4 regions of the Shewanella spartinae genome follow, and region 3 is predicted to be linked to each of the others. Evidence: predicted binding sites of a transcription regulator. Region 3 holds the regulator's gene; each other region holds the start of a gene.
What was found. Region 3 encodes LexA, which represses DNA repair genes until DNA is damaged. Its sites were predicted from a motif close to TACTGTATNNNNATACAGTA; they were not measured.
Positions count from the first base shown of each region.

Region 1: recN (DNA repair protein RecN) is a predicted target of LexA. The motif match lies at 5,673-5,692, and genes of this name have one in related genera.
Region 2: K0I31_RS10310 (LexA family protein) is a predicted target of LexA. The motif match lies at 5,508-5,527, and genes of this name have one in related genera.
Region 4: K0I31_RS09265 (YebG family protein) is a predicted target of LexA. The motif match lies at 3,993-4,012, and genes of this name have one in related genera.

Region 1 covers NZ_CP080418.1:1,374,634-1,382,311, forward strand. Annotated here, with positions in the region: gene K0I31_RS06035 (phosphatidylglycerophosphatase A family protein) at 1-471, shown strand, start outside; gene K0I31_RS06040 (GFA family protein) at 681-1,118, shown strand; gene K0I31_RS06045 (hypothetical protein) at 1,210-2,415, opposite strand; gene K0I31_RS06050 (hypothetical protein) at 2,574-3,788, opposite strand; gene recN (DNA repair protein RecN) at 3,991-5,652, opposite strand; gene K0I31_RS06060 (AEC family transporter) at 5,803-6,771, opposite strand; gene K0I31_RS06065 (DUF3319 domain-containing protein) at 6,868-7,062, opposite strand; gene K0I31_RS06070 (YjaG family protein) at 7,066-7,668, opposite strand; gene barA (two-component sensor histidine kinase BarA) at 7,661-7,678, opposite strand, start outside.
Region 2 covers NZ_CP080418.1:2,315,367-2,323,044, reverse strand. Annotated here, with positions in the region: gene K0I31_RS10330 (UvrD-helicase domain-containing protein) at 1-785, opposite strand, end outside; gene K0I31_RS10325 (HEPN/Toprim-associated domain-containing protein) at 882-2,081, opposite strand; gene K0I31_RS10320 (class I SAM-dependent methyltransferase) at 2,365-4,095, opposite strand; gene K0I31_RS10315 (endonuclease/exonuclease/phosphatase family protein) at 4,156-5,247, opposite strand; gene K0I31_RS10310 (LexA family protein) at 5,538-5,945, shown strand; gene K0I31_RS10305 (Y-family DNA polymerase) at 5,951-7,204, shown strand; gene K0I31_RS10300 (Cthe_2314 family HEPN domain-containing protein) at 7,559-7,678, opposite strand, start outside.
Region 3 covers NZ_CP080418.1:135,199-142,876, reverse strand. Annotated here, with positions in the region: gene K0I31_RS00665 (MFS transporter) at 1-1,413, opposite strand, end outside; gene K0I31_RS00660 (TetR/AcrR family transcriptional regulator) at 1,404-2,060, opposite strand; gene K0I31_RS00655 (GNAT family N-acetyltransferase) at 2,168-2,623, opposite strand; gene cysQ (3'(2'),5'-bisphosphate nucleotidase CysQ) at 2,616-3,428, opposite strand; gene nudE (ADP compounds hydrolase NudE) at 3,482-4,027, opposite strand; gene yrfG (GMP/IMP nucleotidase) at 4,125-4,799, shown strand; gene lexA (transcriptional repressor LexA) at 4,918-5,535, shown strand; gene K0I31_RS00630 (cell division inhibitor SulA) at 5,532-6,041, shown strand; gene coxB (cytochrome c oxidase subunit II) at 6,440-7,678, shown strand, end outside.
Region 4 covers NZ_CP080418.1:2,060,287-2,067,964, reverse strand. Annotated here, with positions in the region: gene pepN (aminopeptidase N) at 1-142, opposite strand, end outside; gene prc (carboxy terminal-processing peptidase) at 215-2,260, opposite strand; gene proQ (RNA chaperone ProQ) at 2,292-2,936, opposite strand; gene K0I31_RS09270 (GAF domain-containing protein) at 3,209-3,667, opposite strand; gene K0I31_RS09265 (YebG family protein) at 3,685-3,981, opposite strand; gene K0I31_RS09260 (paraquat-inducible protein A) at 4,491-5,117, shown strand; gene K0I31_RS09255 (paraquat-inducible protein A) at 5,110-5,742, shown strand; gene K0I31_RS09250 (PqiB family protein) at 5,729-7,678, shown strand, end outside.

The DNA.
Region 1 (7,678 bases), 1.2 Mb from region 3:
GTTCTTAAAAAGCTTTCTCTGGCAAACCCTATTCATTTCCTGGCCCTGGGCTTTGGCTCAGGCCTCGCCGCTAAGGCGCCTGGCACCTTCGGCACCCTGGCGGCAATACCGCTTTATCTACTCATGGCTGGATTGCCCCTGGGCTGGTATCTGGGGCTGACCCTGTTGAGCGTGCTCGCCGGTTTCTATATCTGCGACAAGGCCTCTAAGGATATGGGAGTACATGATCATGGCGCCATCGTCTGGGATGAGGTCGCGGGCCTGCTTATTACCCTGATCGCCGCTCCCGCAGGCTGGCTCTGGGTGGCGGTTGGCTTCGGGTTATTTCGCTTCTTCGATATCCTTAAGCCCTGGCCCATCAAGGTGCTGGATGCCAAGGTGCATGGTGGTATCGGCATCATGATAGATGACGTGCTCGCCGGCGTGTTTGCGTTTTTGTGCCTGCAGGGAATTGTCTACCTGATTGGATAGCGATTGGCTTGCCCAACTGTCATTAAGTTCAAATTGAGTTCAAGTTAAGTTCAAAATTAGTTCAATTTAAGTCCCGAGTGTCGAAAGCCACAGCGCCAAGACAATCGGGATTTTTGTTTTTAGCACAGCAGCAAAAATTTGATTTGTTGCTGCGCTGACTGCATGCTCAGTTTAACTTTTAGTTGCTTTCAGGCAAGAGGAGACAGGTTATGGATGATGAGAGCCTTAACCAAAACAAATCGGACGTTGAGTTTAGTGGTAGTTGTCTTTGTGGTGGCGTGGCCTTTAGCTTAGTGGGTCGTTTCGATGCTTTCTATTTGTGTCACTGTAACCGCTGTCAGAAGGGCACCGGCTCGCTGCATGGGGCCAACCTGTTTTCCAATCATTTGGCCCTTGACTGGCGGCGTGGCGAGGCCTTGCTGCAAACCTTTCAAGTAGCGAATACTCGGCACAAGCGATGTTTTTGCAAGGTGTGTGGCTCGCCTATGCCTTATCGGTTGGCGGCGTTAAATCTGGTCGTGGTGCCTGCAGGCTGTCTGGATGTCGAGGTGCCCATTGCGCCGACGGCAAAGCTGTTTATGGCGGAGCGGGCGAATTGGGGGGAGGAGGTCCAATCTGTGCCGGTTTTCGATCGCCTACCGGAATAGCATTTTAGCGCTAAAAGTTTTTGGCGTTAGACCTCCCCTGAAGCCGGTCAGGGGATGAGCTGTGATGACGGAAAAAGAAACTGTAGGCTCGTTATTCTGGTGAGCTCTCCCTAGGTTTTTCGTCATTGGTCTCTGTCACCATCTCTGCTGAGATGGCAGGAGCTGTTAAGCGGGTAACAAGCTCGGCGCGCAGCGATTCCACCTTGTTAGCCGTTGACTGGTAACTCTCGAAAGAGGAGATGCCAGAGCAGAGGATAAATTTCCCCATGGGATTGTAGGCGTACTCTTGCAGGGTCGATAGCGAGAGATCGTTAGGGCACTGCTTGATGCTTTCTTTGCCAGTTAAGATTTCCGCGTAGAGATTGGCTGTGTCTTGTTGTTGGAAAAGTGGCAAGAGGATGACTTCGGTGATCTTCGAGGTGATGCTAGCATCTTCACCCGTTTCAAAAGATTGTGTAATCTTAATCAGGAAGTGCCACTCACCACGTTTAACCCGCTTTAGTGACAACACTTCTTCTGAGGTGGACTGCAGCCAGAGGCTAGGTATTTTAGTATCCTCATCCTCTGTTTGCTTTTGACTGACGAGCACCTCGCCCAGTTTCATGTTTTGCTTGAGCGCCGAGATTGCGACTATTTTATTGGGAAGCATGTTGACCCGTTTAGCCACCTGCAGCCAGAACAGCATATCTTCATCTATGGCGGCGATGAGGGCTGCTGAATCCGTGCCATTGATGTAGGCATCGACAAGGTACAATTTCTGAGCAGCTGTAAGATGCTTGAAAGGAATCATGCTGCGAGACGAATTAAAGTGGGTGTCATCTTGCCAATGACCGAGGGAGAGAAGGGTGCGGTAGCGCTCAATTAGCCAGGCATAGTCATCGAGTGTGGCCTTAAGTGTTTCTGGCTCGGCCAATAGGGGAGCACACTCATCGAGATAGCCTTCTTGTTTGAGGCAGTTGGAAATAGCCCATTCGGGAAGCTCGAATTTTTCGTCGACAGTCTTTTTTGGCCTATCTAATACACCAAGTTGTTTGTGCGCTTGATAGCGTTCAAGCCCGAGAGCCATGGGGTTATCTTTTTTCGGCGCATCAAAGCCAAAGGCGTAAAGATAAGGGTTGTTTTCAAGATGCTGACTCAAGGCGGCCTCTTCGGCGTTCACCTGCTCAAGAAAGGCGCTGGCCTGCGCTGATGGCGCGCTATCTTGCAGATTAATCAGCAGCAAGATGAGATAGCCACCGACGAGAATGAATAGCAGGGTAAATAAAATCCATTTCAGGGCACGAAAAAAGTGTCGCATTTCAAATCCTTGTGGCTTTTAACTTAGTATCGACGGCAGAGCACTCAGTCTATCAGAGTCTCTTTGCTATGCCTGGTTTTGATCGCCTACTGGGAGCGTTAAAGATCTCCTTTAATGTGTCGGGGGATGAGAGGAAGGCGATGATCGAATCAGAAGGCTTATTCTTCAGGCGAGTTCTCCTTAGCTGCTTCTCTAACCTGAGCTCCAATTTCAGTTGAATTGGCAGGGTTCGCGGTTAAGCGTGTGACAAGCTTCTGGCGTTGTGATTCCAGGTTATTAATGCGGGCCTGGTAACCCTCAAATGATGGAATACCAGAACAGAGGATAAATTTACCCATGGGATTATAGGCGTATTCTATTCGGGTCGATGACGAGAGATCGTTAGGGCACTGTTTGAAGCTTGCTTTGCCAGTTACGATATCTGCGTAGCGGTTGGCGGTATCCTGTGGCTGCATAAGTGGCATCACGAGTGCCTCGACTATTTGGGTTGTGATGTCTGCCTTGTCGTCAACGCCAGAGACAGCCTTAGATATTTTGGTAAAGTAATGCCATTCACCTCGCTTGACGCGCTCAAGGGATAAGACGCCCTTGGGTATAGGCCGTTGCCAAAGGCTGGGCAACAAATAGTCTTCGCTCTCTTTATTCATTTGTTCGATGAGCGCTTCACCCAGCTTCATGTTTTGTTGGAGTATCGAGATGGCCATGAGTTTGTTGTGAAGCAAGTTTATTTGTGTAGATGCCTGCTGCCAGAATCGCATATCCTGATCTATATCCGCCAGAAACATGCTAGGTTCGTGGCGGTTTTTCAGAAAGCTATTGAGGATATATAGATGCTGCGCTGCTATAAGGCGGGCTCCGGGGATTGGATTGACAAACAGGTTAAAGTGCGTGTCATCTTGCCAGTGCCTAAGGGAGATTAGAGTACGGTAACGCTCAATCAACCAGGCATAGTCTTTAATAGTGAGTTGTAGTTCGTTTGATTCGGTGAGTAAGTTTATACATTCGCTCAGATAACCTTCTTGACTGCGACAAGTCGGAAGTGTTGACTTCGGCAGCTCAAAGGGATGGGGAAAGGCCTTTTCGGACTGCTGCATCACATCCAACTGTTTGAGCGTCTGATAGCGTTCAAGTCCGACCGCCATGGGGTCATTATCTTCCGGCGCATCAAAGCCAAAGGCGTAAAGATAAGGATTGTTTTCCAGATGCTGACTCAAGGCGGTCTCTTCGGCGTTCACCTGCTCAAGAAAGGCGCTGGCCTGCGCTGATGGCGCGCTATCTTGCAGATTAATTAGCAGCAAGATGAGATAGCCGCCGACGGGAATGAGCAGCAGGGTAAATAAAATCCATTTCAGGGCACGAAAAAAGTGTCGCATTTCAAATCCTTGTGGCTTTTAACTTAGTGTCGACGACAAAGGACTCAGTTTATCAGAGTCTCTTCGCTGTGCAACAGCGCTACATTAGATGCGCAATAGGCTCGCCTCAGAGGTGCTTATGAAATGAAAAGCGCGGCTAAAATATTGCCGCGCTTGCTCTCGTTAATCTACTCAATGGCTGTCAATGTCAGGGCTCATCGGTCTAGCCTTGCAGTAACTCCTTGGCGTTGGCCAGGGTGTTGTTGGTGATGACGTCGCCACCAAGCAGGCGCGCCAGCTCTTCGATACGCTGTCCCTTGTCCAGCGGCACCATAGAGGTCTCGGTTTGTCCTGCCTTGCTCTGCTTGTTAACGAACATATGCTGATGACCATTGCCGGCGACCTGGGGTAGGTGGGTCACACACAGCACCTGTGTCGACTCGCCCAGGGCGCGCAGCATCTTGCCCACCACGGCGGCGGTCGGGCCTGAGATCCCCACGTCGACTTCGTCGAAGATGAGGGTCGGGGTGGCGACCTTCTTGGCGGTGATCACCTGGATGCCGAGACCGATACGCGACAGCTCGCCGCCCGAAGCTACCTTGGCGATGGGCTGCAGCGGCTGACCCGGGTTGGTGGTGACCTGAAACTCCACAGTATCGCAGCCGTTGGGGGACATCATCTCGGGGTTGAACTGCACGTCGATGATAAATTTGCCCTTGGGCATGCTGAGTTCATGGATAGAGCGGGTAACCTGCTTGTCCAGCTCCTTGGCGTAACGCTGGCGGCTCTGGCTGAGCTTTTGGGCATGGGCGATGAAGCTATCGCGGCAGCTCTCGAGTTGCTGGGCTATCTCATCGAGCTTCTCCTCATCCGAGTCCAGCTCACTCAGCTCCTGGCTTAGTGCCTGATGATGCTGATAGAGATCTTTGGCGTTCACATGGTGCTTACGTGCCAGCATCATGATCTTCGACAGGCGCTGCTCTAGGGCGGCAAAATGATCCGGGTCCAGCTCCAACTTATCTAGGTAGCGTTGCAGCTCACTGCTGCTCTCCTGTACCTGGATCAGGGCATCGTTAAGCATGTTGCCCACCCCTTTAAGCTCAGGATCGTAACCTTCGAGCTCCTGGGCCTGATCTAGACTCATGTTGAGCAGCGATTCTATGGCGCCCTCTTCATTATCCTGTAGCAGGTAGAGGGTGCGCTGGCAGGCCTGGATTAGGGCAGTGCCGTTGGCCAGTTTCTTATGCTCGGCCTCTATCTCATCGAACTCTTCTTCGCCCAGGGCGAATTCGTCGAGTTCTTCGACCTGATATTGCAGCAGCTGCTTGCGGGCGATGCGCTCATGTTGCGACTGTTGTAGCTGGCTTAGCTCCTTTTGGATCAGCTTGAAGCGCTGGTAGCTGGCGCTGCAGGCCTCGAGCAGCATCTTGTGGTTGGCATAGCTGTCGAGCAGAGTAAGTTGATGCTCACTCTTTAACATGGCGTGGTGGGCATGTTGGCCGTGAATGCCGATAAGTAGCTGGCCTAGGGCGCGCATCTGGTTGAGGGGCACAGGGTTGCCGTTGATGTAGGCGCGTGAGCGACCGTCGCTGCCTATGGTGCGGCGCAGGATACATTCGTCGTCTAGCTCAAGGTCATTGTCTTCTAACCAACGTTTGGCCAGCGGGATATCGTCGAGGGCGAAGCGGGCACTGACTTCGGCCTTGCTGGCACCCGGTCTGACGGTATTGGCATCGGCGCGATTGCCCAGGCATAAGCCTAAGGCATCGATGGCAATCGATTTCCCCGCGCCGGTTTCGCCTGTGATGCTGGTCATGCCAGACTTAAAGTCGAGTTCTAAAAAGCGGACAATGGCAAAGTTATTGATGCTGAGCTGACAAAGCATGATGACATCCTTTTACAAAGTACTGTATTCATGCACAGTATATACTGAATTTTTATACAGTAAATACCTGTGTGCTTTTTACCCATGAAAATAAGTTTTAGGACTCTGCAGTCCGACAAAACAAGGCGCCGGTTAAAACAAGCCTATCCGTTATAAAAAGCTTGCGGTGCCCGAGTCCAGCCAATGGTGCAGTAGCGGAATGGTGGCAAAGCTGATCACTATCCCCAGGCTGATGGTCTGGGCGCTACTGGTGGCACCTACGTTGAATCTGTGGGCCAATAGGTAGACGCTGGCGGCGGTGGGCAGGGCGGCCAGAATCACCCCCATCTGCAGCAGTTGTCCGCTAACTCCTAAGGCGCCCAGGAGCAGATAAGCCAGCAGCGGCTGTAGCAGCAGCTTACTCAGGTTGAGCATGGCCAGCTCGGCAAGGCGTGACTGTATGCCTGCGGCGTTTCTGCCTCCCTGGTTGGCCTTGCACAGCACCATGCCGATGGCGAACAGGGCGCAGGGGCTGGAAGTCATGCCGAACTGCCTGATGATCTCGGCTATGGGGCGGTACAGCTCTATATGAGCGGCAGATATCGCTACGCCGGCCAGGCTACCCAGTATGATGGGGTTTTGAATGAGGGCGAAAAACACCGTCTTGAGAGCGCTGTCTGTCTGTCCCTGAAACAGCGCCAGCTGGGCCAGCACTATGGCAAATACGGTTACCGATAAAAGGCTGGCTAAAGCGGCAGCGGCCAATGCTAGCTGATCCCCGGGAAACAGCATCATCATCAGCGGAATGCCGATGAAGGAGGTGTTACCAAAGGTGGTGTTGAGGGCGCGAATGGCCGCCAGAGGTTTATCCTTGGGCTGTAACCAGAGTGATAGCAGGCCAGTGAGCAGATAGATGAGGGTCATGGCCAGGCTGTAGCCGCCAATAAATCCCCAGTTGGTGATCTCTTCGATCGGGGTCTCGGCCAGCACTATCATCATGATCGCCGGAAAGGCGATGTAATAGACATACTGATTGAGGACGTTGTCGCTGCCTTCGGGCAGTAGCCGCGCCTTTTGCACGATAAAGCCGGTGACCATGATGCCAAACACGACAAAGAGTGGCGAGAGAGTGGTTAACATAGGGAGACGACTTCCTTGGCTGGGATCCGAGCGGTGATAAACCGAATACGCCGTTAGGGTATCACTTTGCCCGCCGCGTCCCTATAACGCTAAAGTCTAATGCTTGGGGCCGGAGCGCCGATGGAGTGGCTTAGGTGGCGGCAATATCCCCAGCTCCTGGTAGAAATGGATCTGGCGCCTGAGCTCAAACAGGGAGCCGACGCGTCGCTGCTCCCCTATGGTGAGGCACCAGGTATTTGTTAACCCATCTGGGTTGGTGAGCACAAATCCCTGGTAGATAAGTTTGCGCATGGGTTAGGCGCCTACTGAGATCCCTATGTTAGATACGCCTGCCTGCACTAACTCCTTGCGCAGCGCCTTGACGAAGTCGGCGGTGATCTTAGGGTTCTCTTCGATGATCTCCAGCAAGGATGCCTGAAGCGCTTTCTCTTCCTGCATCACCTCGTGATTGAAGATATGATCATCCAGTGCTTCTTCATCCATCTCTTCTTCGAGTGTGGCCTCGATATAGTTGGCCACAGTGGCGGAGGAGAGCTTGCTGATGTTGGTGATGTCGTCTTCCACCTTGCTCTGAATGGCGCTAAGCAGTGAGGTGAGGGCGACGGCGGCGTCCATGGCAGGATAGACGCCGTAGACATCGAAATCGCTCGGCTCAGGTGTGTTGAGATCCAGTCGCTCGAGGTAGAGATCGATATTCAGTTTCAGCTTCTGATCGTACATGGATTGCCATAGCAGGTTGAGCACGGTATCGAGCACCTGTGGGTCGCCAAATTCGCAGACCTCACTGAACAGCTGATAGTTAGGGTACATGCGTTGGCAAAGGGCGATGGCGAACAGCTTCTTCTGTTCTGGTTCGAGGGCCTTGAGGCGCTTGAAAAACCCGGGTTTATTACTCATCGATCACATC
Region 2 (7,678 bases), 2.2 Mb from region 3:
ATGTTTGCTTTCTTGAGTCTTTCTTTGGAGCGAGCTTTTAGTTCTTTTGCAGCTTCACGACCATATGCTAAAACCATAACTTCGTTAGGCTTTGCTAAACCACGCTCCAAGATATCTGTTGTTTTAGCGACCATAACTGATGTTTTACCAGTACCCGCTGCCGCAAGCACCATGTTGTAATCATCATGCTGTACAACTGACAAACGTTGTTCTGGTGTTAGTGGGTTATTCTCAATGCTGTCGTAAAAAGCTTCACGACCTTCTAGCACTCTGCTGGTATGAATAGCTCTTAATGATTCAGCAGATTTCGATAAAGGGCTTAGCTCAGCCAACTTTTTCATTCTATCGAAATGTTCTTGCGATATGTGCGAACTCCAAGATTCACTATTTTTGTTAAACAAACGAACCATTGGCTCAATTATAGACTGAACTTCGGAGATTTTAGATTCACGAAGATACTGACCAACAGCAGCTTTTGAAAACTTACTGTAAGTATCTTTAATCTGCGTCTCTATGAATGACTTGATGTTGAAATTGATAGTGTTGAACTGTGGGATTACTTTTAGATGACTAAGACCACTGACATTAATAACCCCACTATCTGTAGTTATCTCAAACTTATGTCCAAGCAATGAACGCTCTATCGTACAAAAACCGAGTATTTCTGAGTAATTCACCCTTTGAGTACGGGACTTGTAAACAATCTTGAGAGAGTGCTTTCCGAGCACAATCCCTTTGCAATTACCCAGTAAATTGACTCTCGATTTGAGGATCTGCTGTGCCATTCAAAATTCCTGTATCTATGAACAGGTTAATCATGCCATAGGTCACATACTCAATGAACAGGAACTCATATATTTTGTTGAATTTTCAGTTAGCTATCAATCTATCAATAATCCATCTAGAATTTGCTGATCAATGTCTCTGATAAGACTCTTAACCAACTCAATTAGCTCAATCACATCCTGCTGAGACACATTAACAGAGAACCCATCTGACTTTTTTCCATTGCGATGCACAATGTCATGCCTAACGAAAACCGACTGTCTTAGTTGATCCAATTTATCCTCTGGGAAATCACAGGCCAGAACTTTTTGATACAGATCTTTTACGGTATCAATGTTATGGAATGAGATTTTATCGATTTCCGTATTTAGCGTCTTATCAAGTGTGTCTAAAAACGCAAACACGTCTTTCTTAGCTAGTTTTTCTTTAAAAAACTGATGTGATTCAACAAATCGTCGCTTAACTGCACTTTGGTTCAACACATGGCTTTTCATTGTGTCAGACAGATACGCCTCCATCGCAGTAATCACACTGGCAAACACCATTCTTTGTAGTGTTGCATTTTCCGTTGATTCGTTTAGAACTGCTAGCTCATTCAAAGAAGCATAAAAGTTCTGATGAAACTTTGTTTCTCCTGCCTGAACCTCAGCAATATCGTCAAAATCGGTAACCCATCCATCGTTAACTATGTCAGTGATATCAAGCACACACTCTGCTTCGTCATCGCAATGCTCTAAAAGAACCACGGCATAAGTTTCAGCATACTTACATGGGAATGAAGTACCAGCGAACCCCTGATGTTCATCATAAACACTATGAAATGCAGAGAGCATGAATGACAGTAGTGGCTCACCATCAATGTTAACTTTGGGATTAAAGCAATCGGTATCTAAATCCGCACTCGACTTATCAAATACTTTGGGAAGTGTTTGCAGCCAATCTTGAAAACTATGACTCTCAACAATTTTTAAATCAGCTAGTATCTGGTCAACATCATCAACATAGATGCCATTTTTATTGCTTTTGCATAACTCTAAGGTCTCTTTCATTTCCTTGATCCAAGAGCTTTTAACGTCATTAAAATCCTGTTCAGCAAATCTCAAATCGTAACCTGCAAGCTGTAAACGCCTCTTCAGAGTTTTTGCATTAATCTTATATCCAATGAAATCTTGCAGCCCTTCATCATCGTGAACTTCCCGCACCCTATCTTGCTTGGTGAAAAACCACTCATCATAGGTGTTTTTCCAAGATAGAAGCTCGTGGCTGTTAATATTTATGTCTGCAAAACTTCCCATTAGTTAATCCTCGACTCACATCACTACTTTGATCTGAGCAATCTCTGGTTCATAATCGGTCCGACTTAATATCTGGAAAGTGATGTTCTCGTTCAATTACAAACGGTGGGCTCGACTCTTTAAGCACAAGATAACTCTTTGACAGATAGGTAAGTCCCCATTTCACTAGACAATACATTGATTAGAACAAAATAGGTCAAATTCCCATCAGTAAAGTGTGATACATAAATGCGCTAGCTTGGAATGGGGCTTTCAGAGCTAGACGCTCTAACCTATTATACTTTTACGCATGCCATTCACTTAACAAGAATTTACCCTTAACACCTTTAACCTGGTAATTCATAGCTTCAAATACATCTTCAAAGCTATGAGTATCTATAGCTAGACCTGGCAATGCCATAGTGCTTTGAATCATGAACTTCTGCTTTTCATTTTCATTACTCCAGGCCTCTTGCCACCACTCCAAAACTCGATTTTTTGACTGCTGTAATTGTGCTGCACTAGGCACCCTATCTTTCTTGCGCAGATTTTCAGCTACTGACGATGGAAGCAAGTTCCACAAATTGTTATTTGGCCAGTGAGCAAATGGTATGCAATGGTCTATGTGATAGTTTTTACTAATATCTTTACCACTCCACACTGACTCCAACCTACTTTTCTGACGTATTAACTCGTCTGCGCGTTGTCGCACAGCTCTGGTATCATGCTTAGCGTCTTCCCATTGTAGTGCTTGATAGTACTGTTCAAGTGATACTTGTCTTGATTTGTTCAACGCGAAACTTTGCATCAGCCCTATCCACTGATTCACAATAAGTGGCTCTATCCAACTTCCAAACACCTTTAAACTGTGCCAAAACTGTTCATCGAGAATGAATTCACCGAAAGATTCGAGGTATTGTCTATCAATTATCACTCGGTCGCTTTTTCGGACGGTTAGCTTATTGACCTGAAATAAATGGTTAGCTTTATCTTTGTGCCATAAATGCTTAACCGGCATATCGCGTATTGTTGCTGCACAATCAGAGAGTGTACCTGTCACTGCTCGGGCCTCTTGGCCGAGAAACAACGCGCCGATAGATAAGTCATTGGTATGGAGAAGGCTATTCAAAGAGCGCCAGTTATCTTTGATGAAACCCAGCCCTTTCGTTTTATTGCTGCTCTGTTGAATTCCGCTATGACTCTCATGGTAATCATCATCGCTGCCTTGCTTTAGCGGATAAGATAGAAGGCGGTGATATTGCTTGGTCCAGTAAAGCGATACAAGCCCTAATGGAAGCGCCACTTTACCGTCCGTCTTATCTATAACGCATCCAGGATGCGCATCAGCTATTCGGACCAATGCCCGCAGGAGCGCGAGTTTGTAGGTTGCGACTTTACTGTCGTTAACCAAAATATGCCGAATTTTAAGCAGTGCCCCCGAACCATCGTCGGGCATATTAATTACAACCGTTTCCCAGTTAACTGCGTCGCGCTTCATATTGTCCGGCGCGCTCTGTACATGAACCACTTGCAAGCCATGTATCTTGGCAAGTGTTTCTTGCTCACTGACGCTCACCGGATAGCTGACGCGACCATCATCAAACTCACCATGGCGAAGTGTAATAATCAACTTTCCGTTGGGTGCTAAAAGGTTACTGAGCTTTCGAAATGCACGCTGACGATGGGACTCAGCCAAATGCATCCACACCGCGCTGACGAGAATAACGTCGAACTGAACACCCAGTGAAAGAATATTTTTTAACTCGGGTAACTTATCATTCAGCCAGGTCACACTGTGTGATTGGGTATAGCGCTTCCCTTCTGCGCGCATTTCATCGTTAGGTTCAAGTGCATATACTTCGCAGCCTTGATGGGAAAACCACTTTGCATCGCGCCCGGTGCCAGCCCCGACATCAAGCACGCGCTGTTCGGCTGTCGGCCAAAAGTCTTGCCATGATTGATGCACATCTTCAAAGCGTTGTGCGTTGTATTGGGTGCAGAGTGCTTTCACATGCTCGGTGTAAAAGTTTTTCATGAGCTAGTACTTTCTTGGGGCATCATGGTCGCCAAATCTGTCTTGTTCATCTCTATCAACTCAATCATCATCGCCAGTTAGTACGACCTTAAAACGAACTGGATGGTGGTCAGAATACCGAGCCCTGAATGCATTGTGGTTGTACGGGGAGCCTGGGTATGGAGTCGTAAAATCCTCAAACCAGTCATCTTTCATCTCATCTATTAAGTCGATGACTTCAAACTGCCCGCCCAAAAACAAACTACTTGTATTTGAGGTCGGAAAGATGACGTTGTCATACGGCCGGGGACTATTAACGTTAGTGTTGGTCATGAGACAACTATCCCCTGCATTTAGTGCAGACAATGCGTCAGGTAAAATCGTTGAGATTTCATCGCAGTCTTCGAAGTTCATGTCGCCTAATACAAAGAAATCTCGTTCAACAGAATCGTTCTCTTCTATCCATTTGGCTACTTCGAATAGCTCACCTTTACGGCGTACCTCATCCTTCTTACTTGTGCCAGGTTGCAGATGGACAGATATCAGGACAAAGTCATTCCCCGTCGCTTTTGCTTTAAACGGAGTAGCGTATGGGACGCGCTCGAACTTATCGTTATTGGAGCGATCTGCCGCTAAGAACCCCTTTGGCAAGCTTGGTTCATATTGCACTTTGTCTGGTTTAAAAAACGTGACAAACCATTCAGTTGCAGCACTATTAAGGTGTATGGTGTCATTCGTGCCCGTGTCTTCTTCTGACAGAATGTAATCAAACCCATATGAGGACATAGCTTCAAAAAAGCGCCGAGCTTCAACATCTGGCTTGTATGAGGTGTTGTCTGGAAAGGTACCATCGTAAGGTGGTGCTACGAGCTCTTGAATGACGACGATATCCTCATTCGCTAATAGTTGAGCTAGCGCCTTATCATCGCGGTCTTTAAAGTTACCCAGAAATTGAATATTGAAAGACACAATCGAAAGGTAATTAGTTGCAGCAGCGCCATTAATTGGGAGCAGACAGTCTTGGGTATGGCAATGGTATGTACGGGTTGACCTATCAAGGTGGCCACCATTTTCATCTTTTGCACCACTATGACCAATGGCACTAGGCGTGAGCACGGTAAAAGCCAAAGCGAATGCGATTCGGCGTATTAAGCCCGCGTACACCCTATTCATACAAACCTCCATGTTTATGACATTACAGCGATTGAAAGACCAACCCTTGGTTTCATTTCTCGCCGATACTTGATATGTCTCTTCGGTAAGCTAAATAACTTTGCCGAGAAAAGCTAGCAAAATCTGCACACTAGCGGACTTTGGTGTAGGGCTATTTGGGTGGTAAAAATCAAAACGGATTGTGACCTTTCGCTGAACCGAGCTGTAGCATGCACAAGGAAAGCTCCCGAATATTGCCAAAAAACTAAATTCAGCTAAAATACTGTACAAATAAACAGTGTCAGCCATAAATGAAAGTCATACCCATTTTAGCCAGTGCCGGGATAACCGGCTTTGAGTCCCCAGCAACGGACTATAAACAGTTGCCATTAAGCCTCGATGAGTTGCTTATTGAACACCCTAGCGCCACCTTTATCGGCCAGGCAAGTGGCGACTCAATGCAAGGTGTTGGCATCTTTGATCAAGATATACTCATTGTAGATAGGCACGTAACCGTCAAAAACCAAGACATTATCGTTGCGAACTACAATGGCTGCTTTGTTTGCAAAATCATAGATACAGTCAACAGGCAGTTGATATCTGCGAACGAATCTCATATGAACACACCTATTTTTGAGCATGATTCCTTTACTATTGAGGGCGTGGTGATTCGTTCAATTCGCTGTCACAGGCAAAGCTCGATACTGAGCAGGAGTTAATAACCTTGTTTGCTTTGGTCGACGCTAATTCCTTTTATTGCAGTGCTGAACAGGTGTTTCGACCTGAATGGCGTGGAAAGCCAATAGTGGTGCTCAGCAATAACGATGGGTGCATTGTCGCGGCTAATCGTCAGGCCAAGGAAGCGGGGATAAGTAAGTTCGTCCCCTACTTTCAGGTAAAATCATTATGTCAGCAGAAAGGCGTGATTGCTCTGTCATCCAACTATGAACTATACGGCTCTCTTTCTGCCGCCATGATGGAAGTTATTGGTCGGTTTGCGCCTGAACAACACATTTATAGTATTGATGAGTCATTTTTATCTTTCAGAAATGTTTACCCGGCTATCCCCTGTCTAATATCTCACGGCCATAAAATCCGCAGAGCCGTATGGAAAGAAACAAGGTTGCCGGTGTGTGTAGGTATAGGAGAGACTCTCACACTAGCCAAAGTAGCAAACCATGCGGCTAAACACCTACCAGGCTACGCCGGTGTTTGTGCTATCACCACAGATGGGCAGCGCAGTTGTATTCTCGAGCAAATGGAGACTCAAGATGTATGGGGAGTGGGTAAGCGTATCGCAAAACGCCTCGCGGCTCTTCGTATCAATACAGCATTAGACTTGGCCCGGTTTGAACCGAGTGTTGCGCGTCAGCAATTTAGTATTGAACTCGAGCGCACAGTAAGAGAACTCAATGGCATTCCATGCAAAGGCTGGGATGCTGCAAGGGCTGATAAAAAGCAGATTTTTTCAACGAGGAGTATGGGTAACCGTATTTCTGATAAAGCATCCCTACTCCAAGCTATCACCAAGCACGTCGCCATCGCAGCAGCCAAAGCAAGACAACAAGGCTCCCTTTGCAAAACGTTGCTTGTCTTTGCGAGTAACTCACCGTTTGATGAGCGTCCGACAGGATTCAAAATCACGCTCCCCCTCGAGATACTAACGAATGATACATGCGAATTGATAGAAAAGGCTGTGCACTACAGTAGCCTTAGATTTCAACCAGGGGTACGTTACTACAAAGTTGGCGTAGGCCTGATTGAGCTATGTAGCGAAAAGCACCTCCAACAAGATCTATTCAATCAACCTAAGAGTTCGACTCTAATGAAGGCGCTTGATTGTATCAATGCGCGTTATGGAGCTGACTCGCTTTTTGTAGCTGGCCAAGGCGTTGAGCCGAAATGGCAAATGAGGCGAGACTTTCTAACTCCGCGATATACGACACGGTGGTCAGACATTCCTAGGATTAAGTGTTAGAAGAGGGAGCTAACAAAGGAAAGTAATTTCATCTGCAATGCGGCTTTCTTGAACTAGTGGGTTTGCCTAAGTTCAGCTCTATTGCTACAGAGAGGCATAACTAGAAGAGCCATAACTAGAAATTGGACAAAAATGAGTCATTGGCTTTGCTTGATTAGCGTTTTACGGATTACTTTATGTGTGGCAAGGATTCTCAGCTAGTGGCCAAACCCACCCATCCTCTACAGTTCGAAAAATAGTACTTTGAGAAACAGTTAAGCGCTAATAAATCGAGTAATTAACAAGCAACCACATCTCCGGCATTAATAGCAACAATCATAGTCGTGAATGCTCAACAAATTCTGTTTCAATAGATTAGTTTTGATAAAACTTACTGTTGTAGTATTCCGCTCGCTCTATTAAACCCAATGCGACTTCGCTTGTACCATCTTCGGCTTTCATCTTTCCAATAAATGTCTCTTTAAACACCGGGTA
Region 3 (7,678 bases):
GGTCGAGGCGCCCATGATGATCAAGGCATCCACATAGCTCACATGGTTGCACACTATGATACCGGCACCTTCGCTAGGCAGCTTGTCGCGGCCGGTCACCGTAACGCGATACAAAATATGGCTCAGCAGGTAACTGACAAATCTCTGGGTAAACTCGGGCACCTGACTATAGACATAGAGGGCGACGACGGCATTGAGCAGCGCCAGCAACAGGAAGAGTTCTGTGATCTGCCAGCCAAAAACCTCTAGCAGCAAGATAGACATGACCGCCGAGACCACCATGAACAGGGCGTTCATGATATTGTTCGCGGCGATCGCCTGGGCACACTCACCCCGGTCGGCACGGGACTGAATAAAGGCGTACAGGGGCACGATAAACAGACCGCCGCTCACCCCCACCATAAACAGGGCAAACATCACCCGATAGTGCTGTGACTCGGCGATAAAGCTGCTAAAGCTATAGATGGTCTCGGCCTGGACGGGCAACTCGGGCAGCGACCACAGCAGATCCACACCAAACAGAGTTAGCCCAGCCACGCCGAAGGGCAGCAGCCCCAGCTCCACATGGCCGAAGGAGAAGCGCTCACACAGGAAGGAGCCTGCGGCAATCCCGATAGAGAAGAGCGCCAACAGGAGTGAGACCACGGTAGCATCGGCGTGCAGATGCAACTTAGCAAAGTTGGGGAACTGGGTCAGATAGGTCGCCCCGAGGAACCAGAACCAACTGATCGCTAAGATAGCCATCCAGATACTCGGCGTCTTCCTCACCTTGGCGATGCTGCGCCAGGTGCCAGACAGAGGCGCGAAACGTATCTTAGTGACATTTCCCTGTGGCGGCATGGCAGGGATCGCGCGGCTGGCCAGATAGCCGGCAACGGCCAGCACAAACACGGTCGCCGCGGTAGCTATAATGCCCTTGTCGCTGGCCACCAGAAGCCCGGCACTGAGTGTGCCTATCAAGATCGACAAGAAGGTGCCCATCTCCACCCAGGCATTGCCCGTCACCAGCTCATCTTCCGCAAGCGCCTGAGGCAACAGCGAGTATTTGACCGGCCCAAAATAGGCAGACTGGCTACCGGTTAAGAAGAGCAACAACAACATCATCATGTAGCTCTGAGTCAAGATCGCCATGGCGGCGCAGGACATGATCACCAACTCGAGCTGCTTTAAGCGTCTGATCAATTTAGCCTTATCCATGTTATCTGCTACCACACCCGCGTGGGCGGAAAACAGGAAGAAAGGCAGGATAAACACGCCGGCGGCGAGGTTAACAAACAGGTTGACGCTGATGGGCAGGCTCTCTATCTGGCTGTAGGTCACCATCAGCAGCAGCACATTCTTGTAGATATTATCGTTGAGCGCGCCCAGACACTGGGTCGCAAAATAGGGGAAAAACCGCTTGGTTAACAACATAACGCCTCCTTGTGATAACCCAATCCTTTAAGTTGTACCGCGAGATGATGACTAATGGCCTGCTCAATACCGATCCCTGGGGCGAAGAGCTTATCGTCCAGCGCCAGACTCACCAGACCATGGACGCCGCCCCACAGGGCGCGGCTCGCCAGTAATAGTTGCTCGGCCGGAAGCTCGGGCAGCAGACGCGCCAGGCATGACTCAATCAGGCCGAACAGCTGCGCGATTAGCTGGGCATGGTGATCGCTCAGCCCCTGCTCCTCCGTCGCCTTTAGCTCGAAGATCAGCTGAAACGCCCTTGGCTGCGCGAAGGCAAATTGCTGATAGGCCGTGGCCATCGCCTCAAGCTGACTCGACTCAGACGCTTGGCTTTGACCGGCTTGCTCTTGAGAGGCATTTGCTTGACAAATTTGGGCTTTAGCAGCCAAGCGCTTATACAGTTCATCCAGGGTCTGCTCGGCAACCGCCAGCAATAAGCCCTGATAGCTGCCGAAGAGATTCACCAGGGTGCTGGGCACATAACCTATGGCCGCCGCCACCTTGCGCAGGCTCAGGCTATCGAGCGACTCGACCTCCAGGTGGCGCTGCACGGCGGCGGTTGCCATCGCCCGGATCTCATCATGAGTATGTTCTTTGCGTCTTGCCATCTCGGCTCCATCGCGCTGTCAATTTGTGCACAAGTTACCAGCAAGCAAAATAAAAAACAATGTTCATAATAAGATTATTTTTCACCGGGTAGATGAAAATTAGGATTTTATCGCTGGAGTATCATGAGGATCCTGTCTTCGCCCGGGCCGAAATAATCGGCCTCCAGCCCCTGCTCGACAAAGCCCAGCTTGGCGTAGAGGTGTCTGGCGGGATTCTCCGGCGCCACCGTGAGTTTCACCTGGGCCACACCATCTGGCAGCGCACTCAGAGACTCGGTGATCAGGCGCCTGCCTATGCCCTGCCCCTGAGCGGCATCATCGACGGCCACAGAGAGGATCCAGGCACAGTCGGCCTGTTCACTCCTGGCCAGCAAGATGTAACCGAGCAGGCGTTCAGCGTTATCGCAGGCGACAAGCAACCCGCTCGGCCAACAATCGAAGCTCTGACGAAAGAAAAAATCCGGGTAGGCATGGTCGCCAAAGAGCCCCTGCTCGAGACGATAGATCGCCGGCAGCTGAGTCTTACAAGCCGCCTCGACACTGATAAGATTAGGATTATTCACCGGTTAACAGCTCATCCCAGGGCAGGTGAGTCGAGCCCACGACGATGAAGTTGGGGTTCTCTAGTGATTCGCGCTCGTTGTAGCTCAACGGCTGCAACTCGAGATCCATTACCTGACCACCGGCCTCTTCGATGATGATCTGCGCCGCGCCTGTGTCCCACTCGCCGGTTGGGCCGATGCGCACATAGCAGTCGGCGCGGCCCTCTGCCACCAGGCAGCTCTTTAGCGCCGCACCGCCAAGCACCACGAGTTCACAATGCTTAGGATGATTGAAGAGCTTCAACACAGATTGAGGATCCTGACGGCGGCTCACCGCCAGACGCAGGCAGGGCTCATCGTCTTTGGTTAGCTGCTTGCTGGCGATACGCACCTCGCCCTTGCTGCTACGCTTGTAGGCACCCAGGCCTGCCACGGCATAGTAAACCACACCCGTCATGGGCACATAGACGATTCCCATGATGGGACGATTGTGCTCGACCAGGGCGATGATCACCGAGAAGTCGCCGCTACCGGCGATAAACTCACCCGTGCCATCGAGAGGGTCTACCAACCAGTAACGCTGCCAATCGGCGCGCTCGGAGAAAGGAATATCGGCATCTTCTTCAGAGAGGACGGGGATCTCTGGGGTAAGGCTGATTAGCTGGGAAGAGATGATCTCATGGGCCGCGATATCGGCAGAGGTCACCGGGGTATTGTCGGATTTCACCTCTTTGTCAAAACTGCCCTCGAGGTAGATCCCTTTGATGGCCTCACCCGCCTCGATGGCAATCGAAATCGCCTGCTCAACATACTCTTCTGGCTTCATCACAACTCCAACAGCCTACATCTGGCAATGCCTAATATGATAATTCGGTTTAACTACTTTAGTTTTAGATGTTTCTGTGCCAAAAACAAGGCGCTAACGCTTCGAGATTCGGAAAAATCATCTTCTAATAACAGCTCAGACCACTGGCTCAATGGCCAGCGTACCACCTCTATGGGTTCGGGCTCGTCACCCTGCAATCGACTCTCATACAGATCTTCGGCGACGAAGATCTGCATCTTGCTGGCAAAGTAGCCTGGCGCCAGGCTCAACTCCATCAGATGGGTCAGCTTACGCGCACCAAAACCTATCTCTTCCTGCAGCTCTCGGTTGGCCGCCTCCGCATGGGTCTCCCCGGGATCCACCAGGCCCTTGGGGAAACCCAGCTCATAGCTGTGGGTACCCGCCGCATATTCGCGTCCCAGCAATAGCTCCTCGCCATGCACAGGCACCACCATCACGGCGCCACGGGCATTGCCCTTCATGCGCTCATACTGGCGCTCGACCTGGTTCGAAAATTTTAAATGCACCTGCTCTATCTGAAACAGACGGCTCTGGGCAACAACTTCGGCATGTAGGATCTGCGGCTTTTTGTCCGGCATGAAACTTCCTGATAAAAATGGCGTTTGCTTAACCACTCAATCTTACTATGATGGGCCTAATCCACAACTCAAACCAAGGAATTTTTTTACTCGCTTTATGTTTCCCTGGAATAAGATAGATACCGTGCTGCTGGATATGGACGGCACCCTGTTGGATCTGCATTTCGACAACCATTTCTGGCTTAGCCTGGTGCCTCAGGCCTTGTGTGAACAAAGGCAGATCCCAAAGGCCGACGCCCAACAACTGGTGGAGGATGCCTACGCCAAGGTGTTCGGCACCCTGGAGTGGTATTGCCTTGAATATTGGCAACAGGAGCTGGATTTGGACATCCTGGCTTTACACCACACTCTGGTGGACAGGATCCAGCTGCGTCAGGACAGCATGCCCTTTCTCACCGCACTGGCCAGACACAGCAAGCGGCGCATCTTGGTCACCAACGCCCATCCCCACAGCCTGGCGCTGAAACTCGAGCATACAGAGCTGGCTAAGGGACTCGATGAGATGCTCTCGAGTCACGCCACCGGCTATCCCAAGGAACACCCACAATTTTGGCGTCACCTGTTTAATCAGTTCTCCTTGGATCCCAGCCGTTGCCTGTTTATCGACGACAGCGAGCCCATACTACAGGCGGCCAAGCAGGCTGGCGTCGGCTACCAGCTGGGGATCAAAAATCCCGACAGCCAGAAGCCTCACAAGCAGTTTGCCGACTTCCCGGCCATCGACGATTATCATCATCTGCTGCTCTCACTTGAGCAGACGCAACTCGGCTAATCAATCACGCTGTAGGCGCTAATCACTTGATGGGATTGGGAGAAAATCTGGTTAATACTTGCACTGTATAAAATACTGTATATACTGACAGGTACTGTATGGAAAGACAGGATTAATCATGAGACCCTTAACCCCGAGACAAGCCGAGATTTTAGATCTGATTAAACGCAATATTGCCGACACGGGCATGCCGCCTACCCGTGCGGAAATTGCGCGTCGCTTAGGCTTTAAGAGTGCCAACGCCGCCGAGGAACACCTCAAGGCCCTGGCCAAGAAAGGCTGCATCGAAATCATGCCCGGCACCTCACGTGGCATCAAGCTGACCCAAGAGGAAGAGCCAGAAGATCTCGGCCTGCCCCTTATAGGTCAGGTAGCCGCCGGTGAGCCCATCCTGGCCCAGGAGCATGTGGAGCAACACTATCAGGTTGACCCTAGCATGTTCCGCCCCAGCGCCGACTTCCTGCTGCGCGTCAGGGGTGACAGTATGAAAGATATAGGCATTCTCGAGGGCGATCTACTCGCGGTACATAAGGTCGAACAGGCAAGAAACGGCCAGATAGTCGTGGCGCGCGTGGAAGATGATGTAACGGTTAAACGCTTCGAGAGGCGTGGCAGAACCGTCTATCTGCATGCCGAAAATGAAGAGTATTCCCCTATCGTGGTGGACCTCACCACCCAGAGCCTGAGCATCGAAGGCCTGGCCGTCGGCGTTATTCGAAATGGAGACTGGCAATGAACAACCTAATGGGCATGGCGCCACGCCATCCAGGGCTGTGGGTCGATCTCGACAGCTCACTTAAGCGCGGCGATGGCAACACTATCTCGACTACGGCAAGTTCTACTCAGGGGAAGCAAGAGCTGCAGGCCCTCACCCCGGAGCTAGCCAGACTCAGTCAGCAGGGACAATGGGTGGTGTTGATCAGCCCACCTAACATAGGCTACAAACAGATGCTGGCCGATGGCGGTGTGCGTATGGATCGCATCCTCTTGGTACACACCAAGGATGAGGTCGAAACCCTGTGGGCGATGGAAAAAGCCCTCACAAGTGGTACATCCAGTGCGGTGATCTGCTGGGCACAAACCCTGGATGCCCGTGACAGTCGTCGCCTACAGATAGTTGCCAAGAATACCCGCGCCCTAGGGGTGGTGATCGAAGATGCGAACGGTCACTTACCTGCCAACCCTTTTCCCCAAGAGGATCTCAGCGGCCAGACCTTGAGTCTGTTCGGTTCGCTACACTGATATTCCGCGCCCCACCTTTCCATACAGACGCCCCGCAAGGGGCGTTTTTGTGTCTGTTTTGTTTAGCAAAATAAAATAAAAGTGATCTTGATCAATATTTAAACAGCCATTAAGTTAGTAAGAGATATCAACGATTATTTGTTATATCGCACAATTTGGTTGTCGGCTTGAGCGGCGAAAATGAACCTGTAATACCTCGCCCATAGAAGCTGAAATTGGTCTGATATATTCAGCCGTAAGTGCAAGCGTGGTCACCACCAGCAGAACAAGAGATTCACCACCGACGCACTTTGAAGTCATCGTTGCTTTTTTGGGAACTGAAGAGTTTGCATAGAGCCGAGACATACTGTGTGGCTCTTCTTTGTAGTTGCCTTCGCAATTGACAGAGGAGAAGTCTAGTGAAGCAAGTGTTGTGTTGTTTGCTGGCGTTGCTATTTACGCCCACCATACTCGCAGCAGATATGCCCCTAAATATGACATCAGGGGTCACAGAGATCAGCAATAAGGTGTTTAGCCTTCATATGACGATTCTCTATATCTGTTGTGCCATAGGCCTAGTCGTCTTTGGGGTGATGATCTACGCCATCATCAACCATAGACGCTCTAAGGGTGCCGTTGCGGCAAACTTTCATGAGAGCACTAAGGTAGAGATCGCCTGGACGCTCGTTCCCTTTGTCATCTTGATCCTCATGGCCATCCCGGCCACCAAGACCCTCATCGCCATGGAAGACCCCAGCAATGCCGATCTCACCATTAAGATCACAGGTTCCCAATGGAAATGGCACTACAGCTATTTTGATCAAGACATCAGCTACTACAGCCTGCTGGCGACCCCCAGAGAACAGATAGAAGGCAAGGAGACCAAAGGCGAACACTATCTGCTGGAGGTCGACAAGCCACTGGTATTGCCGGTCAATCGTAAGATCCGCTTCCTGATGACCTCGGAGGATGTGATCCACTCCTGGTGGGTCCCGGCCTTCGCGGTGAAGAAGGATGCTAACCCAGGCTTTATCAACGAGGCCTGGACCCGCATCGACAAGCCAGGCATCTACCGCGGCCAGTGCGCCGAGCTTTGTGGTAAGGATCACGGCTTCATGCCGATCGTGGTGCAGGTACTTTCCGAAGCCGATTTCGACAACTGGATTGTCGAGCAGGAGGCACAGGCCAGCGCGGCCGCCGCCGAGGCCCAGGCTGCCTTGTCGAAAACCCTGTCGAAAGAAGAGCTGATGACCCAGGGCGAACAGGTCTATATGGCCCGCTGCGCCGCCTGCCACCAGCCAAATGGTGCCGGTTTACCTGGTGTATTCCCGTCACTCATAGGCAGCCCAATCATCAAGGGCCCTGTCGCCGATCACCTAGATGTGGTGCTACATGGCCGCTCCGGCACAGCGATGCAGGCCTTCGCCCAGCAGCTCACCGCCACAGAGATAGCCGCCGTGGTCACCTTCGAGCGAAACGCCTGGGGTAACGACACGGGCGATACGGTGCAGGCAGCCGACGTTAACAAGGCAAACTCAGGCGCATCGAGCGGCGCTAATACAGGAGCAGATACAGCTGCCGAAGCGGTTCAATCTATGCCTACCCCGACGGCCGAATCGAGTGCAGCAGCAAGCTCCGCCGCCGAGGAATCTCAAGCA
Region 4 (7,678 bases), 1.9 Mb from region 3:
CAGCATCGTTTAGACGCTTCACCTGGCTGACCGCAGTCACCTGAGTATTGGCACCATCGAGCACAAAGGAGAGGTCCACCTGAGTAATAGTGAAATCCGGTGCGCGATAGTCTTTTAAATATTTGGCCTTAACCTGTGCCATTAAGATTCCCTCATCTGAAAAGATTATAAAAAAACGCGCCAATAGCGCGTTTTTAAAAAATTTGGCTCAATATTATTTCGCCTGGTTTTTAGCCACTCTTTCCATATCCACTAGATCCAGTGTGATATAGACAGTCTCGTCGAGAAATGCATCCGGCGCCTTCACATCTTCTTCGGCGTCATCCAGAGACTTAAGTGCTTCGAGTCCATCCACTGCGCGGCGCTCGTTGAGACGCGCAAGTTGCTTCTCATCGTTGGCTTCACGCTCGGCCACACGCTCTTTCTCAACTAGAGAGACGCTGGTTTCTTTGTGGCTCTTCTTGAACTCGGCAATATCTTGATCGATATAGCCAAATTCAACGTCTTTCTTGATACGTTTCTGGTGACGCGAATCGAGATTAGTCACTAGCTCTGGAGTGATATCCCCAAGCGTACCGTACTGAGCCACTGGCACCTTATCCCAAGGCAGTGCGTTGGCTTCCTCGGCTTCGCCGTATTCACCTGGCTCTAGGGCACTTGGGAATGGAATGTCCGGCGTCACGCCCTTAAGCTGGGTGCTACCGCCATTGATGCGGTAGAACTTGGCGATGGTGTATTGCACATGGCCGATAGGCTTGTCGTACATATCATAGATACGGCCCAGGCTCTTATGCTGCTGCACTGTGCCCTTACCAAAGGTCGACTCACCCACGATAAGTGCGCGATCATAGTCTTGCAGTGCGGCGGCGAAGATCTCAGATGCCGAGGCACTGTAACGATCCACCATCACGGTGAGCGGTCCAGAATAGGTCACACGGCCGTCATTGTCGCGGTTTTGCGACACCTTACCGTTAGCATCGCGGATCTGTACCACCGGGCCCTGCTCGATAAACAGTCCGGTAAGCAGTGTCGCTTCGGTTAATGCGCCGCCACCATTACCTCTAAGGTCGATAACCACACCTTCAACCTTGGCGTCTTTGAGCTTCACCAACTCTTTGGTGACATCCTGAGACAGGTTCATGTAGAAACCAGGGATCTTAATCACCCCAACCTTGCGGCCGGCGTAATCTCCGGTTTCCGGCTCGATCACCTCAGAAGTCGCGGCGCGATCCTCTAGGCGGATCTTGTCACGTACTATGGTCACGTCGATTGGTTTGGCAGAAGAGCCGCCCTTCTTAGGCAGGATCTGCAGCACAACCTTACTGCCCTTAGGCCCCTTGATCAGCTCGACCACGTCATCTAGTCGCCAGCCGATCACATCGACAATCTCTTTACCTTCCTGGCCGACCCCCACGATGCGATCTTCCGGCGCCAGCTTTTCGCTGTTGGCCGCAGGGCCGCCAGCAACCAGGCTCTTGATCACAGTGTAGTCATCATCCATCTGCAACACGGCGCCTATGCCCTCGAGGCTCAGGTTCATCTCCATCTGGAAACGCTCGGCGTTACGTGGTGAAAGGTAGCTGGTGTGAGGCTCTACGCTGCGAGAGAAGGCGTTCATCACGCCCTGAAAGACATCTTCACTCTTGGTCTGGCTCAAACGCTTGATGGCATTGTTGTAGCGCTTATCGAGCACCTTAACAATTTCATCCCAGTTCTTACCGGTCAGCTTGAGGTTTAACGCATCGTACTTGACCCGTTGACGCCACAGCTCGTTGAGCTCGGCTTCATCTTTTGGCCAGGCCGCATCGTCTCTATCGTATTGATAGCTGTCGCCTGGGACGTTAAAGTCCATCTCCTTGTCGAGCAGGGATAAGGCGTAGGCAAAACGGTCATAGCGGCGCTGCTGCACCAGATCGAACATCTTGTAGGCGGCAGTTAGATCGCCGCTCTTCAACATGTCGTCGAATTGAGTTGCATAGGGCTTGAAACTGTCGATATCACTCTGAAGCAAAACATTGCGGCGATAATCGAGCTGCTTAAGATAGCGGTCGAACACCTGCTCTGAGAAGGCGTCGTCCAGATCGAATCTATGATAATGAGCGCGAGTGAACAGACCCGTCACTCGCTTACTCGCTACTTTATGTTGCGGCTCTTGCGTTAGAGAGGGCAACTCGCTAGATGGAATACTGGGCGTCAGTGCCCATGCCGAGAATCCTACAAAGATGCTGGCAATGGATGCTGCCAGAGTGAGTTTTCGCATCAACAAGTTACTCCTTTTAAACGATGAACAGTTATAACAGGATATGCTCTACAGGTACTTTTACCGTTAATCCTGAATCTAACTGCACTTGAACATCTTCTTTCTTGATGTCCAGGACAACACCTGCAACAGGCGATTTACCTAGTTTGACACTCACGCGTTGATTTGGTTTCAACTCAGTCAGTGTTGCCGGGCTTAAATCCTTTGCCTCAACCTGTGGCTTAGCCGCTTTAGGCGCTGGTTTGCTACTACGCTTAGGCAGTGGCTTCTTGAAGGCTTTCTTCTCAGGCTTAGGACCAGACTTGTCTGTCTTCTCTGCTGCCGCTTTCGCCGCACGCTTTGCCTTAGCCTTCTCTTGGCTCTCCTTCAGTGTAGCCTGTGCATGGTCGATATGCTCTTGCTCCAGCTCGCCACACTCGTTGCCGTCGAGATCGACACGCTGTGCCCCAGCCTTAACCCCTTTCAGGTAACGCCAGCTACTGGTGTAACGGCGTAAGGCGATTCTTAATTGCGTTTTACTGACTTTAGAATCATCAGCTAACCTTTCAGCCAAGTCTTGAAACAATCCTATTTTTAGAGGCTTAGTTTCACCTTCAGCGATAAAGCATAAAGGAAATGTTTCATATAAATACGCAAGAATTGCGTTGGTGTCGGTCAACTTTTCTGTTGATTCCATCATTACTTCCACAGTTTAAAAGGGACTACCACCTCGCCGGGTTAACGTCGGCACTGGCGTGTCGTTCATATTGGTTAGACATCGGGTCGCTTATTTGCCCCTGGGCGGCGACCACACAATCCAACATACCTTATCAATTACAGTCAATAAACGCCATGTATTCATTTCAACTAATGAAAAATGTCACGGCGTGTTTTTGAATTCATCAAGCGGCCTATTATAAGGGCGCGCCAGACGAAAGCGACCATCAATTGTGCAAAATTGGTTGTAGTTTAAGCAAATAAAGCCTTTTCCAGACTTTTTACGCAGGACTCTAGCCCCAATTGATCCGCCTCGTCGAAACGAGAGAATGAAGGGCTATCGATATCGAGCACGCCGATCACCTGGCCGTCGCGGCGCAGCGGGATAACAATTTCCGAGTTGCTGGCGGCATCACAGGCGATATGGCCGTCGAAGGCATGGACATCGGCGATGCGCTGGGTGGTGTTACTTAGGGCCGCGGTGCCGCAAACCCCTTTCCCCATTGGGATACGGGTACAGGCCACTTTCCCTTGGAAGGGACCCAGGACCAGTTGTTCACCTTGCAGCACATAAAAGCCAACCCAGTTAATATCATCCAGATGCTCGTTGAGCAGCGCCGAGAAGTTCGCCATCGCCGTAACGAGATTATCTTCGCCGCTAAACAGGGCTTCAACTTGACGGGTAAGCGTCGTATAACAAGGTGTACTCATACAAATTTCCTAACAATTTATGTTTTCGTTTCAGCTTTTAATTCTGCTTTCTTGGCAGGTTTCTTAGCCGGTGTCGCCTTAGTCACAGCGCCACCTTTTAAGAGTCCCATGAGCTGATCTTTATGTTCTGCCATGTAGAAACAGAGTTGTTCCAATGCATTTTCATCTAAGCCTAAATCAACTTGCTCGATAAAAGGAAGAAGATTATCCGCGATATCGAGCATCTTATCGTAGGCATCCGCCTCCTTCTTAGATGTGAATGTCATCTTCTCCACCCCTTCTCTGACTACGACAAATTTCGTTATAACTGCCATATCCGCCCTCACACTGTTTTTATATACAGTTGTAGAATCTCATAAATACAACTTCTTATGCAAGTCTCAAACTTTATCTGTTAGAATCTGCGCAACTATTGGCTCCGGATTTGGGAGCCACCTTATTAGGGCCTGTTGATCTTTCAAGTTTAATTTTTGTTCAATCTAAACGCGTTTTGCGCGAGGCGAGAGTCATGAAGCATAGTTACTCTATGTGAATGGCGAGCAACAAAGTGCAGCGCGCGTTTAGATGAACCCGTTGGGCAGCTTTTGTAGGCCATTTCTACTGCGTTATCGCCCGTTGGTGTAGAATACTACACAACACAGGCTCTGCCTTGTATAAACCACCTACAAATTGCTGCAAAAACAAACAGCAAAGATCAACAGGCCCTAGGTATTTCAATAGATTGACTATAGTAATATCTTATAGGCAATAGATTACTGGTCTATATCAAGAAATTTGCACTCTTGCTATGACCTTAGATGACAGGAAGCGCCCCAGAACAGATATGAAAACAGAGGTGTTAGATAAGAGTATCGTTCTCTGCCGTGCTTGCGATCTGGTCGTGAGAAAGCGCGCTTTGCCAACGGGTGTGCGGGCCCTCTGCCCTCGCTGCCACACCAACCTCTATGATACCCCTTACTGCTCGCTCAACGGCATGTTGGCCCTGTGTATCACGGCGCTGGTGCTCTATTTTCCCGCTAACTTTTTCCCAGTGCTTGAGATGCACTTTCTGGGCAGTATTCGCACCACCACCATAGCCGGCGGCGCCATGGCCGTTGCCTCCCAGGGCTATTGGGTAGTGGGCATCGCCGTATTAGTGGCGGCGGTGATCGCTCCCGGCCTACTTATTCTGTCGATTCTGACTCAGGTGCTGATCGTCAAATACCGACTCAAGGTGCCCTTCTTTCGCAACATCTATAAGAAGCTACTGAAACAGCACAGCTTATTGGCCCAGCTCTCCATGCTGGAGATCTATATGATCAGCATCTTCGTCTCGGTATTTCAGCTCTCCGATTACACCGACCTCTACTTTGGCATCGGCACCTTCTGTTTCACCATGCTGTTTATCATGGTGATCTTCATGCAGCGTGAATATGACATAGAACATATGTGGGGCGTACTGGATGAGTAAGCTCAGCAAGCCTCCTCAAGGCGAATCATTGGGGCTGACCAACTGCCCTACCTGCAAGTTTCTGTGCCATCTCGAGCAGGGTAACTGCCCGCGCTGCGGACAAGCGGTGCAGAGCCGGGATCGCACCAGCGTACAGAAGAGCTGGGCGCTACTGATCACCGCCGCCATCTTGCTGTTTCCGGCAAACCTCTACCCCATCACTATCATGACCAGTCAAGGGCAGGTTCGCCAGGACACCATCTTCAGCGGCATCAACCATCTGGTGCACCTAGACCTATTACCTATTGCCATTATTCTGTTTACCGCCAGTATCTTAGTGCCCATGTTGAAGATTTTTGGGCTGGCGCTCTATCTGACGGCGATCAGCTATCGCCTGCCGATCTCGAAAAAGACACTCATGGCCGGCTTTCATATCATCGAATGGATAGGCCGCTGGTCCATGCTGGATCTGTTTGTGATCTCCATTACCGCGGCGCTCATAAACATGGGGCAGATTTGGGATGCCAAACCCGCGCCAGCAGCCACCGCCTTCGCCTTGGTGATCCTGCTGACACAGCTGGCGGCAAAAGTATTAGACACGCGTTTACTCTGGGACCGATTGGAATCGAAAGATGACACAAATTGAAACACCAAAAGTCGTTAAGAAAAAACTCTTCTCTCCCATCTGGCTACTTCCACTGATCGCCCTGGCACTCGGTGCCTGGCTGGGCATCAAGAGTATTCGCGAATCCGGCGTCGAGGTACGCATTCATTTCCCAAGTGCCACGGGGATAGACGTGGGTAAGACGCTGGTCAGATACCAGGGCCTCACCGTGGGTAAGGTGGTTGATATCAGTATCGACGACCAGCTTCAGGGCGTATACGTAGATCTACTGATGGACTACCGCTCGACGCCTTTCCTGCGCGATGAAACCAAGTTTTGGCTGGTGACCCCTAAGGCCTCGATCACCGGCGTCGAGGGGCTGGACGCCCTCTTCTCGGGCAACTATATCGCCATCCAGCCAGGCGAGGGGGATTACAAGAACGAATTTACCGCCGAAGATCAGGCCCCGCCTGTGGCGCCGGGCTCAGACGGCTTGATGATAGAACTCACCAGCGCATCCCTCGGCTCCTTAGATGTGGGCTCCCAGGTGTTTTACCGTCAGATCCCTGTTGGCAAAATAGTCAGCTACCGCCTGGTGAACGACGACAGCATCCTCTTCAATGCCTATATAGAGAAGAAATATGCCCATCTGGTGAAGCAAGACTCACGCTTCTGGAACGTCTCGGGCCTGGCGCTGGACGCCTCGCTCTCAGGCATCAAGGTCAAGACAGAGAGCCTGTCGGCTATCCTCGCCGGCGGCGTCAGCTTCTCATCCCAGGGCAGCAGCGAACAGGCTAGCGTCAATCAGACCTTCACCATCTTCGAAGATAACGAACATGCCCTGGGCGGCATCACCTTTAGCCTCACGGCCAACGATGCCGATAGCCTGAGCACAGGCGCCGACATCGTCTATCGCGGCATCAGTATCGGGCAGATCACCCAGACTCATCTAACAGAAACGGGCGTCAGCTTTGATGCCAGCATCGCCACCCAATACGCCGAGCTGTTAGGCACAGACAGCCAATTCTGGCTCGAGGGCGCGGATCTTTCACTCAGCGGCATCAAGCATGCCAGCCGCCTGGTGACTGGCAATGTGGTAGCCTTCCTACCGGGCAGCGGCGAGCACCAGACCAGCTATCCGTTGCTGGCCAAGGCACCGCAACACTCGCAATCACCGCTCATGCTCAGCCTTAGCGCCGAGGAGAACCCGGGGATCAGCGCCGGCGCCGAGGTGCGCTTTAAGCAGCTGCCCATAGGTCAGGTAGATAGCGTTGAGTTTAAGCCTGACTATTCGGGTCTTGCCTACCGCGTCCAGATCTGGCCAGAGTTTGCCAAGCTTATCCATCAGGGGAGCCACTTCGTTGCCGAATCGGCCCTGGCCATCGATGCGTCGCTTGACGGCGTGAGCGTAAACACAAGGGATCTGACCACGCTCACCAAGGGCGCCATCAGCCTGGTGCAAGGCCGCAGCAAGAAGACCGCTAATCCTAGCCAATTGCTGCCGCTGTTTGCCAACACCAAGCAGGCCGAAGGCTATCTCGCCAAGCAGAATCGTCTCAAGATAGTGCTGGGCAGCCCAGATGGTGCAGGGCTCGCCGCCCACTCCCCCATCTACTACAAGAAGATGCAGATTGGTGAGGTGCAGGGAGTCAACTGGCGCACCAGCAGCGAAGACTTTGCCATCGAGCTGGGTATCGACAAGCAGTTCGCCTCTCTGGTTAAGCCAAGCACCATCTTCTGGCGTAACGGCGCGCTAAGCGTCGATGCCAGCCTCAACGGCGTCAAGGTAGACGTGGCGCCGCTGGAAGGCGCATTAAAGGGTAGCGTCTCCCTTGGACTGCTGGAACAAGACGATATCGGCAATCAGAGCCATCTCTATGGCTCAGAGACTTTGGCCCGCGCCAAGGCAACTCCCATCAGCATAGTGTTCGATGCCAGCACCCGCCTGAGCAGCCATGCGCCGATCCGCTATCAGGGC